Regions from separate parts of the Conexibacter sp. JCM 18997 genome, predicted to be linked through region 1. Evidence: riboswitches for the same ligand, from Rfam matches in the RefSeq annotation. Region 1 holds a riboswitch; the other holds the start of a gene.
What was found. Region 1 has a riboswitch for cyclic di-AMP ahead of ACZ5UI_RS02095 (hypothetical protein). Riboswitches for the same ligand answer to the same signal wherever they lie in the genome.
Positions count from the first base shown of each region.

Region 2: linked by a shared signal. The riboswitch ahead of ACZ5UI_RS26320 (septal ring lytic transglycosylase RlpA family protein) and the one ahead of ACZ5UI_RS02095 (hypothetical protein) in region 1 are both predicted to bind cyclic di-AMP.

Region 1 is NZ_AP043885.1:393,096-397,849, reverse strand. It holds gene ACZ5UI_RS02105 (winged helix-turn-helix transcriptional regulator) at 1-227, opposite strand, end outside; gene ACZ5UI_RS02100 (carboxymuconolactone decarboxylase family protein) at 252-803, opposite strand; gene ACZ5UI_RS02095 (hypothetical protein) at 1,006-1,563, opposite strand; cyclic di-AMP (ydaO/yuaA leader) riboswitch at 1,564-1,714, opposite strand; gene ACZ5UI_RS02090 (TraR/DksA family transcriptional regulator) at 1,901-2,251, opposite strand; gene ACZ5UI_RS02085 (c-type cytochrome) at 2,303-2,788, opposite strand; gene ACZ5UI_RS02080 (DNA polymerase III subunit alpha) at 2,828-4,754, opposite strand, start outside.
Region 2 is NZ_AP043885.1:5,246,321-5,251,074, forward strand. It holds gene ACZ5UI_RS26305 (ABC transporter ATP-binding protein) at 1-971, shown strand, start outside; gene ACZ5UI_RS26310 (twin-arginine translocase TatA/TatE family subunit) at 995-1,159, shown strand; gene ACZ5UI_RS26315 (hypothetical protein) at 1,156-2,604, shown strand; gene ACZ5UI_RS26320 (septal ring lytic transglycosylase RlpA family protein) at 2,609-3,292, opposite strand; cyclic di-AMP (ydaO/yuaA leader) riboswitch at 3,287-3,451, opposite strand; gene ACZ5UI_RS26325 (hypothetical protein) at 3,478-3,909, opposite strand; gene ACZ5UI_RS26330 (sigma-70 family RNA polymerase sigma factor) at 4,074-4,754, shown strand, end outside.

The DNA of each region.
Region 1 (4,754 bases):
GGCCCCGCGTGGACCGTGCGCTCGACGACGCCGCGCGCCTCGAGCTCCTTCATGCGCTCCGAGCAGAGCCGGTCCGACAGGCCCGGAATCGCGTTGACGAGCTCGGAGAACCGCAGCGGCCCGTCGTGGCGTAGGACTTCGATGATGGCCCCCGTCCAACGCCTGCCGATCAGCTCCACCGCCTCGTGGAGGTGCGGGCAGCAGGTGCAATCGGGGTCTTCGGCCATCACGAAGAGCCTACGCCCTCGGGATTACGCGGCCTGCAGCTGCCTGGTCATCTCGCTGGACCCGTCCACCGGGATGTTGCCGGCCACGTTGACCATCGCGGTGAACGTCTCCATCGAGACGTAGGCGATCGCCTCGAGCAGCTGCTCGTGCGTCCAGCCCGACTCGATGGCCTCCTCGTGGAGGTGCATCGGCGGGGTGCCGGGGTTCTCGACCAGCGCGCGCAGGAGCGCGAGCAGCGCCGCCTCCTTGGGCTCCTCGGAGCTGAACTCGCGGGCCCGGGCGATCTCGTCCTGCCCCAGCCCGGCGTTGCGGGCCAGGCGCGTGTGGAGCACGATCCCCGGCTGGGAGTCGTGGTGCTCGGCCACGCCGAGCGAGATGCGCTCGAGCGTCGAGAGCGTCAGCGAGCCGCGGCGCAGCTCGGAACGGAAGCGCGCGTAGCCGCGCAGGGCCGCCGGGGACTCGGCCAGGACGGCGAGGAAGTTCGGGAGCTGGCCGGCGCTGGCCAGGGCGCCGCGCAGCACCGGCAGCGACCCCTCCGGGGCGGTCAGGTCGTCGTGGACGGGGAATCGGCTCATCGCTGTCTTCATGGGGCGGCCCTTCGAGAATGAGGGAGAGGGTCCGGCGCTTCACAAGGTTCAGCACCTTACGATTCGTAAGGATACGCCCCGGCGCGGACGTGCGCAACCGCGATCACACGACGACGACAACCCGCTGCGGTGGCGGGCTTCGGATGGCTTGGTGTGGCGGCCGGTGCGGCCGCGGGATGGACGGCGGCGGTCAGGCGCCGGCGGCGCTGAGCACCGCGACGAGGATCAGCAGCAGGCCCAGGCCGAACGCCCACAGGGCGACGCGGTCGGGGCGGGCGCCGACGCGCTCGCTCGGGCGGCGGGACGGGCGGTGGCGCTGGGCGGTCGTGGCGTAGGGGCGCTCGCGCTCGGCCACCTGGCCGCGGATGACCACCGTGCGGCGGCCGTTGGCGGCGCGCTGCGGCGGCAGGTCCAGCGGGGCCGGGCCGGCGGGAGCGATCTGCATGTGCGCGACGACGTCGGGCTCGACGTCGTAGGACTGCTCGGGCTCGGACGCGACGACCCGCATGGGCCGGCGGGCCATCGCCGCGGCGTCGACCGTGGCGGGGGCGTCGTCGTCGGCGGCGAACGCGTCGCCGGCCTCGTCGTCGCGCTCCAGCGTCAGGACGGACCAGTCGGCCTCCCGCGGGCGGCCGATCGTGCTCAGGATCTCGAGATCTTCCGGCGAGGCCCAATCGGCAGCCTGACGGCGGGGGCGACGGGGCGGCGGGTCGGACCAGGAGTCCTGGGCTCGGGCAGCGTGGGGCATCGCTTCTCTCTTGACGGCTTACGGGGTTAGCTGACGGGCTCGCGCATGAGAGTTTCGCGCTACGCACATTGTGCGATTCGCCCCGGACGGCATCGGGTCCCCCGCTCATCGGCCGGCCTCATTGCCGGGGACGACTCAGCGGAACGTTGGCCATCCTAGCGATTCGGGAAATCCCTGCAACAGCGGTTTTCTTCTGGAAACCTGCACGGAAGATGTCAAGGCCCGCCCGACCCTGATCAGGCCGGACTTTGGGCGAATTTCCTCGTGAGCCCGGGCCTGCCGACCGGATGGTCAGCGCCGCGGTGGTCCGCCGTCAGACACGGCGGACCTCAGGGCACTAGTTGCCGCCGCGCTCCCAGGTGGCCTGCTCGGCGACGGTGCGCTCGGCCCAGGGCACGACCTCCAGCCTCGCGTCGGGGATCGGCTCGCCGCTGATCGTCGACGTGCCGAAGGTGCCGTCGGCCAACCGCTGCTCGGCCCGCTCGATCGCCGCCAGGCGGTCGCGCAGGTCCTCGGCCTGGCCCTCGTCGCGCTCCTTGTCGTACAGGTCGCTGGCCTGGTCGGCGACGTGCTGCTCCAGGTGCGGCTCGTCGTCGGGGCCGGCGTCGGGCGCGCTGGCCGAGGCCAGCAGGCCTTCGATGCGCGCACGCTCGGCCGCCAACAGCTCTTTCGCTCGGGCTTCGTCCATGGTCGATCTCCTCCTGGCGTTCGGGTTCCGACCGCCGCTGAGATCTCCGGGTCAGTGCCCGGCGACCGCCGCAACGTAGTCGGCCACGTCCTGCGCGTCCTCACCGCTGAGCAGGTCGGCCGGCATCTGGCCGATGCCGCGCGCGCGCCCCTTGGCGATCGCGTCGAGCACGAGTGCCTTGGGCGGACGCAGGGTGTCGAGGTCCGGGCCCACGCGACCGACCGCGTTGGAGGCCGACAGCGTGTGGCAGACGGCGCAGTTGGCCGCGAACATCTCGCGTCCGCGCACCTCGGCCGCGGTGAGGTCCACGCCGCCCTTCGCCTCGGCGTTCGACTCCGAGTTGTCGACCATGACAACCGTGGGGATGACGATCGCGCCGAGCACGACGAGGAGCGTGAGGCCAACGCCGAAGGCAAGGCGTCCAGCCCGGGAGCCGCCATCGTCCTCGCGATGCGGCTTGCGGGTCGCGGCCATCGCGACCAGCACGACGCCCGTTCCGATAACGACCCAGAAGATGACAAGTACAGCAATGGCCATGTCCGGGAATCTATCGGGCCGCGCCCCGGATCGGCTTGCTCATCGGCTCCGCCCCCGCGCAAAGCTCTGCACCGGCGGCGCCACCGCCCGGAACGCGCCGCCCGCAGAACCGCCTGCCGCCGCCAACGCCGCCTCGGCTTCCTCCCCCACCGCGACGCCGCTCTCGCGCGCCCCGTCCGCGCCTTCCTGCGGCACCGCGGAGGGCAGATCGTGCACCGAGGCCAGCCGCCCGGTGGGCACCTGCAGCGGCCGCAACCGCCGCACGACGACGTTGATCGCCCCGCCCGCCGACGCGTAGCGCTCCATCCGCCCCTCGGCGATCACCAGCGGCTCGGAGCGCACGGTCAGCCGGTCGCGCTCGTAGACCGGCGGCGGCACGATCAGGTTGACCGTCCCGAACTCGTCCTCCAGCAGCAGGAAGCACACCCCGTTGGCCGTCGCCGGCTTCTGGCGCGCCATCACCAGCCCGGCCAGCTGCACGTCGGTCCCGTGTCGCAGGTCCTCCAACGCCCGGCTGGACACGACGCCCTGGCTGGTCAGGTGCCCGCGCAGCAGCGCGAACGGATGGTGGGCGATCGCCATCCCGGTCGTGGCGTAGTCGGCGACCATCGCGTCCCAGTCCCCCAGTCCCGCCAGCTCCGGCGCCGCCGGCAGGTCCAGCGACAGCGCCAGCTGCGTCCCGTGATCGCCGACCGGCGTCGACGGCGCGGCCACGCCCAGCTGCCACAGCGCGGTCCGCCGGGCCACCGACGCGCCGCCCTGGCCGACCACCAGCCGGTCGCACGCGCCCGACCAGGCCAGTTGCTCCAGCGCCGGCCGTCCCGCGCCCGCCCGCGCCGCCAGGTCCTCGATCGTCCGGTAGGGCCCGCCCCGCTCGCGCTCGGCCACCAGCGCCGCGACCTCGCCGCCGCGCACGCCGTGGATGTAGCCCAGCCCGACCCGCACCGCCCCTTCCGGTGTGACCGAGCACTCGACCGCGCTGGCGTTGACGTCGGGCGCCTGGATCTCGATGCCCCGCCGCTGCGCCTCGTGCACCAGCGCGTCGGGCGGGTAGAAGCCCATCGGCTGCTCATCCAGCAGCGCGCACAGGAACTCCGGGCCGAAGTGCACCCGCAGCCAGGTCGACTGGTAGGCCAGCAGCCCGAACGCCGCCCCGTGCGCCTTGGGGAACCCGAAGCCCGAGAACCCGACGACCATCTGCCAGACCCGCTCGGCCAGCGCCTCGTCGACGTCGGCGTGCAGCGCCATCGACCCGCTCACGAACCCCGCGTGGTGAGCCTCGATCGCCGCCGACGAGCGCTTGCGGCTCATCGCCCGCCGCAGGCTCTCGGCCTGCCCGGCGGTGAAGCCCGCGAACGCCTGCGCCACCTCGAGCACCTGGTCCTGGAAGATGATCGTGCCCAGCGTGTCCTCCAGCGCCTCCCGCAGCGACGGGTGGTCGAAGGGGATCTCGTAGTCGGGATCGACGCGCAGCCGCTGCTTGCGCTCGATGTACGGGTTGACCGCGCCGCCGACGATCGGGCCCGGTCGCACGATCGCCACCTGGATGGTCAGGTCGTCCAGGTTCTCCGGCCGCGTGCGGCGCAGCGACCCCATCTGCGCCCGGCTCTCGATCTGGAAGACCCCGGTCGTCTCCGCGTTCTGGATCGCCTCGTAGGTGGGAGCGTCGTCGAAGGGGATGCGCGACAGGTCGATCGTCTCGTTGCGCCGCCGCGCGACCAACTCGACCGTCCGCTCGACCGCCGACAGCATCCCCAGCCCCAGCAGGTCGATCTTCAGGAAGCCGGCGTCCGCGCAGGAGTCCTTGTCCCACTGCACCATCTGCCGGCCCTCCATCGCCGCGGGCAGCACCGGGCAGCAGTCGATCAGCGGCCGCGTCGAGACGATCATCCCGCCCGAGTGCTGGGACAGATGGCGCGGCAGCCCGGCCGCCTCGCCCGACAGCTCGGCCAGCCAGCGCCACCGG
Region 2 (4,754 bases), 410 kb from region 1:
CCGGCTTCGAGGAGCCCACGCGCGGGACCGTGCTGCTCGACGGGGTCGACGTGACGCGCACGCCGCCGCACCGGCGACCGGTCAACACGGTCTTCCAGAGCTACGCGCTGTTCCCGTTCCTGTCGGTCTCCGACAACGTCGCCTTCGGCCTCAAGCGCCAGGGGGTCGCGCGCCGCGACATCCCGCCGCGCGTGAACGAGGCGCTGGCGCTCGTGCAGATGGACGCGTTCGCCCAGCGCCGTCCGCAGCAGCTCTCCGGCGGCCAGCAGCAGCGCGTCGCGCTGGCCCGCGCGCTCGTGCTCAAGCCCTCGGTGCTGCTGCTCGACGAGCCGCTCGGCGCGCTGGACGCCAAGCTGCGGCGCGTCCTGCAGGTCGAGCTGAAGACGCTCCAGCAGGAGGTCGGCATCACGTTCATCTACGTGACGCACGACCAGGAGGAAGCGCTGACCATGAGCGACCGGATCGCGGTCATGAACCACGGCCGGGTCGAGCAGGTCGCCGCGCCCCAGCGCATCTACGAGGAGCCCGAGACGACGTTCGTCGCCGACTTCCTGGGCACCTCGAACCTCCTGGACGCGGTCGCCGCGGGGGCCACCGACGGCGGCTGCGCGATCACCATCGCCGATCGCGGCTTCGTGGCCGCCAGCGGCCCCGCGGCGACGCGGGGCGCGGCGCAGGTGACGATCCGCCCCGAGCGGATCGTGCTCGAACCCGAGGGCGCGACGGGGCTCAACCGCGCGCCCGGCGTGGTGCGCAACGTGATCTTCCTGGGCCACGCCCACCAGGTCGTGGTCGGCCTGCCCGACGGCACCGTGGTGCAGTGCCTCGTGCAGAACACCGGCACGGCGTTCAGCCGCACGCCCGGCGATGCTGTGACCGTGCACCTGCCCCCGTCCGACATTCGCGTCCTGGCCGACACGGGCATCGCGCCCGTCGACCCCGACGAGTCCGCAGAACCACCCAAGGAGTGATGGGAATGCCGAACATCGGTCCGATGGAGATCGCCCTCGTGGCGCTCGTCGCCCTGCTGATCCTGGGCCCGAAGAAGCTGCCCTCGGCCGGCCGCGCGCTGGGGGAGAGCATCCGCGGCTTCAAGGAGAGCATCACCGCCGACAAGCGCGCGGCGATCGACGAGCCGGCGCTGACGGACGAGGCTTGAGCCCGCGCGCGCGGGCCGGCGCCGCGTGCGCCGGGGTGCTGGCGATCGCGCTGGCGGCGGCCGGGCCGGCCTCCGCGGCGGACCGCTGCGCGCGCAGCGCCGCGCTGCACCCGGGCGTGTCGGGCTCGGGCCTCTATCGGACCGTCGCCCCGTTCGAGCACTTCGACTCGGCCCGCACCCAGGTGTTCCCGGCGACCTGCACCACCGCCGAGCTCAGCCACGGCCGCGCGGTCGTCGTGCGCCGCCGCGCCGCCGCGGCCGACTTCACCACGCCGTACATCGCCGCCACCCGGCGCCGCGGCGAGCTGTTCGTCTACGGCTACGGCGCGGACGCCGCGACGCAGGGCGGGTACGTCGCGCGCGTCGACACGCGCACCCTGCGCGAGGTGTGGCGCACGCGCATCCTGGACGCCTCGCCGGCCGGGCAGTGGAGCTACCCGGGCGTGATGCTCGTCCACGGCAACGGCTTCGTCTACGCGATCTACGGCAACGTGCTGGTCAAGCTGAACCCGGCCGACGGCGCCACGCTGGCCCGCCGCGAGCTGCCCGAGGATCCGGCCCAGACCGGCGCGGCCTACAACGGCATGGTCGTGCTGTCCGACGGGCGGCTGGCGGTCAAGAAGATCGAGCGCGGCCCGTGCCTGGACCCGTCCACGCTGGGCGGCCTGGCCTGCTCGGCGGCCAACGGGCTGCCGTCGGTGATCGCGATCGTCGATCCCGGCGACCTGTCGATCGTCTCGCAGGTCACGCCGCCCGAGCCGAGCACCGGGCGCATCAGCGCCGCGGCGCTGGACGGGCGTGAGTACGTCTACGTGGCCGGGCGCGACACGGTGTTCCGCTACGCCTACGCGCGCGGCCGCCTGACGCTCGATCGCTCCTGGGGCCCGGTGACCTACCGCACGGGCGAGCAGACGCCGGGCACCGCCGCCGGCGTGATGGGCGACTGGGTGGTGATCCAGACGAACTTCCTGCCCTCGCCCCAGCCGCTGACGGTGACGGCGGTCAACGTGCGCGACAGCAGGCGCGTGTTCCACATCCAGCCCTTCGCCGATGCGCACGCGCCCAGCAGCTGGATCGTCTCCAAGGCCGCGCTGGACGCGGGCAACGCGACGATCGTCACCCACGACACGGCCACGCGGCGGATGGGCGCGCTGCGCCTGGACCCGCGCCGCGGGCTGTCGGTGCGCTGGACGCGGCGCCTGCAGTCGTTCGCGTTCACCGCCCTCGTCGGGCCGCCCAAGCGACGCGAGATCGTGATCCCCGACCTGCGCGCCGAGGGCGACGTGGTCACCTGGCTGGACGAGGCCACCGGCGCGCTCCACGCGCGCTCGGCGCCGCTGTCGGCGCAGCCCGCGCCCGGGAACATCGTCACGCCCGGCTTCGACGGGCGCTTCTACTACCTGGCGCCGCTGGGGCGCCTGTGGGAGCTGTCGCCCGGCGCCTGAGGATCTAGCGACCGTCGGCGGGCGCGTCGGCGACGGGGGCCCAGCCGACCGCGTCGGTGCCCTCCATGCCGATCGCCTGCGCGGCGGCCCAGGTCAGGTCCAGCGCGACGCCCTTGGCGTACGGGCCGCGGTCGATGACCGGCACCTCGACCGAGCGGCCGTCGAGGTACACGGCGACCATCGTGCCGCAGGGCAGCGTCTTGTGGGCGACGCCCATCGTCGTCTTCGACAGCCGCACGCCGCACGCCGTCTTGCGCCCGAACATGCCGTACCAGGTGGCGCGCGTGGGCTTGTAGACGGTGGCCGTGCCCGCGACCGCGTCGGCCGTCGCCGCGGTGGCCCCCGTCGTGTCGGGCACGGCGCGCAGCGCGTAGCGGCCGGCGGCGTCGGCCGCCCAGGAGACGGTGAACGCGCCGGTCTGATCGGCCCGGCCGCGGCCGATCGCCTCCCACGCGTCGGTGTCGGGATCCTGGCGCTCGACGCGCACGCCGGCGCTGGCCGCCGACGCGAGCTTGCCGGAGATCTTCACGGTGTCGCCGACCATCGCCCCGGGCGTCACGGTCAGGCCGCCGGTGTCCCCGAACGACGCGCCGCCCGTGGGCGCGGGCGCTTGGGCGAGGGCAGCGGAACCGGCCGTCAGCGTGGTGACGACGATCGCGGCAGCGATGGCAATGGGGCGCAGAAGCATGATCGGGCTGGCCTGCGGGGTTAGCTGACGGGCTCGCGACGCTGAGAGCGCCGCTACGGCTCAAGGTTGAGCCGACTCGCCCCATGCGGACACGGTCCGCGGTGGGTTCCCCGTCGCCGGTGTGGACAGATGCACACCGGCGTTCGGCAATGCCCAGGGAGCATAACCCCCTGAGATCTGGCGTGCTACTTCCCGCCCGGCAGCTTGGACCGCGCGGCCTTCAGCGCCTCGCGCCCGATCACCAGCCCGACGTGCGCGATGTCGTTGGCCGCGGCGACCGCGGTCTGCAGGATCTCGGCGCCGCTGGGCGGCTCGATCGGGCGGCGCTCGGACGGCGGCGCGGGCTCGGGCGGAGCCGGCGGGGTCGCCTTCGGCTTGGGCTTGGCGGTCGCCTTCGGCTTGGCGGCCGCCTTCGGCTTGGCGGTCGCCTTCGGCTTGGCGGTCGCCTTGGGCTCGGCCGCGGCCTTCGGCTTGGCGGCCGTCTTCGGCTTGGCCGCAGGCTTGGGAGCGGTCGCGGGCGTGGTGCCGTCGGCGCTGGCGCGTCGCGTGCTGCGACGGGCCGGGCGCGTCTTCGGCAGGCGCGAGAGAACGTCGTCGGAGTCGTCGTCAGCAGCCATGTCCTGAGCATTCTCGCGCAACGCCGCGGGAGCCGTCGCGGAGGGCACTAGGATGGAATCCACGCCCGCCCGCCAGGCACCAAGCTCACCCGGTCTGCGAGACCGGAAATCCGCACGGGTACGAGGCGATTGACCTTCCATAGGCGAGACGGAAACGGAACTTGATGTCAGTCGCAGAGCTTCAGGAACTCGAAGAGATCAAGGGCCTTCTGGCGAAGGGCCAGCAGGTGGGCGTCCTGACGCACGCGGAGATCGCCAGCGCGATCTCCGAGTTGGACGTCGACGAGGCCGACGTGGAGGAGCTCAACTCCTTCTTCGAGGCGCAGGAGATCGAGCTCGTGGAGGAGGTCGACCCGGCGGCGACCGCCGCCAACGAGGTCGAGCGCGCGCCCGACAAGCGGGGCGGCCGTCGCAAGAAGGCGACGATCGACCTGCGCCCGGACATGACGACGGACTCCTTGCAGCTGTTCCTCAAGGACATCGGCAAGGTCCGCCTGCTGACCGCGCAGGAAGAGGTCGATCTGGCCAAGCGCATCGAGCGCGGCGACCTCGACGCCAAGCAGAAGATGGTCGAGTCCAACCTGCGCCTGGTCGTCTCGATCGCCAAGAACTACCGCAACCAGGGCCTGCCCTTCCTCGACCTGATCCAGGAAGGCACCCTGGGCCTCGTGCGCGCGGCCGAGAAGTTCGACTACCGCAAGGGCTTCAAGTTCTCCACCTACGCGACCTGGTGGATCCGCCAGGCGATCGCCCGCGCCCTGGCCGACAAGGCGCGCACGATCCGCATCCCGGTCCACGTCGTCGAGAAGCTCAACAAGATCGGCCGCGCCGAGCGCAAGCTGGTC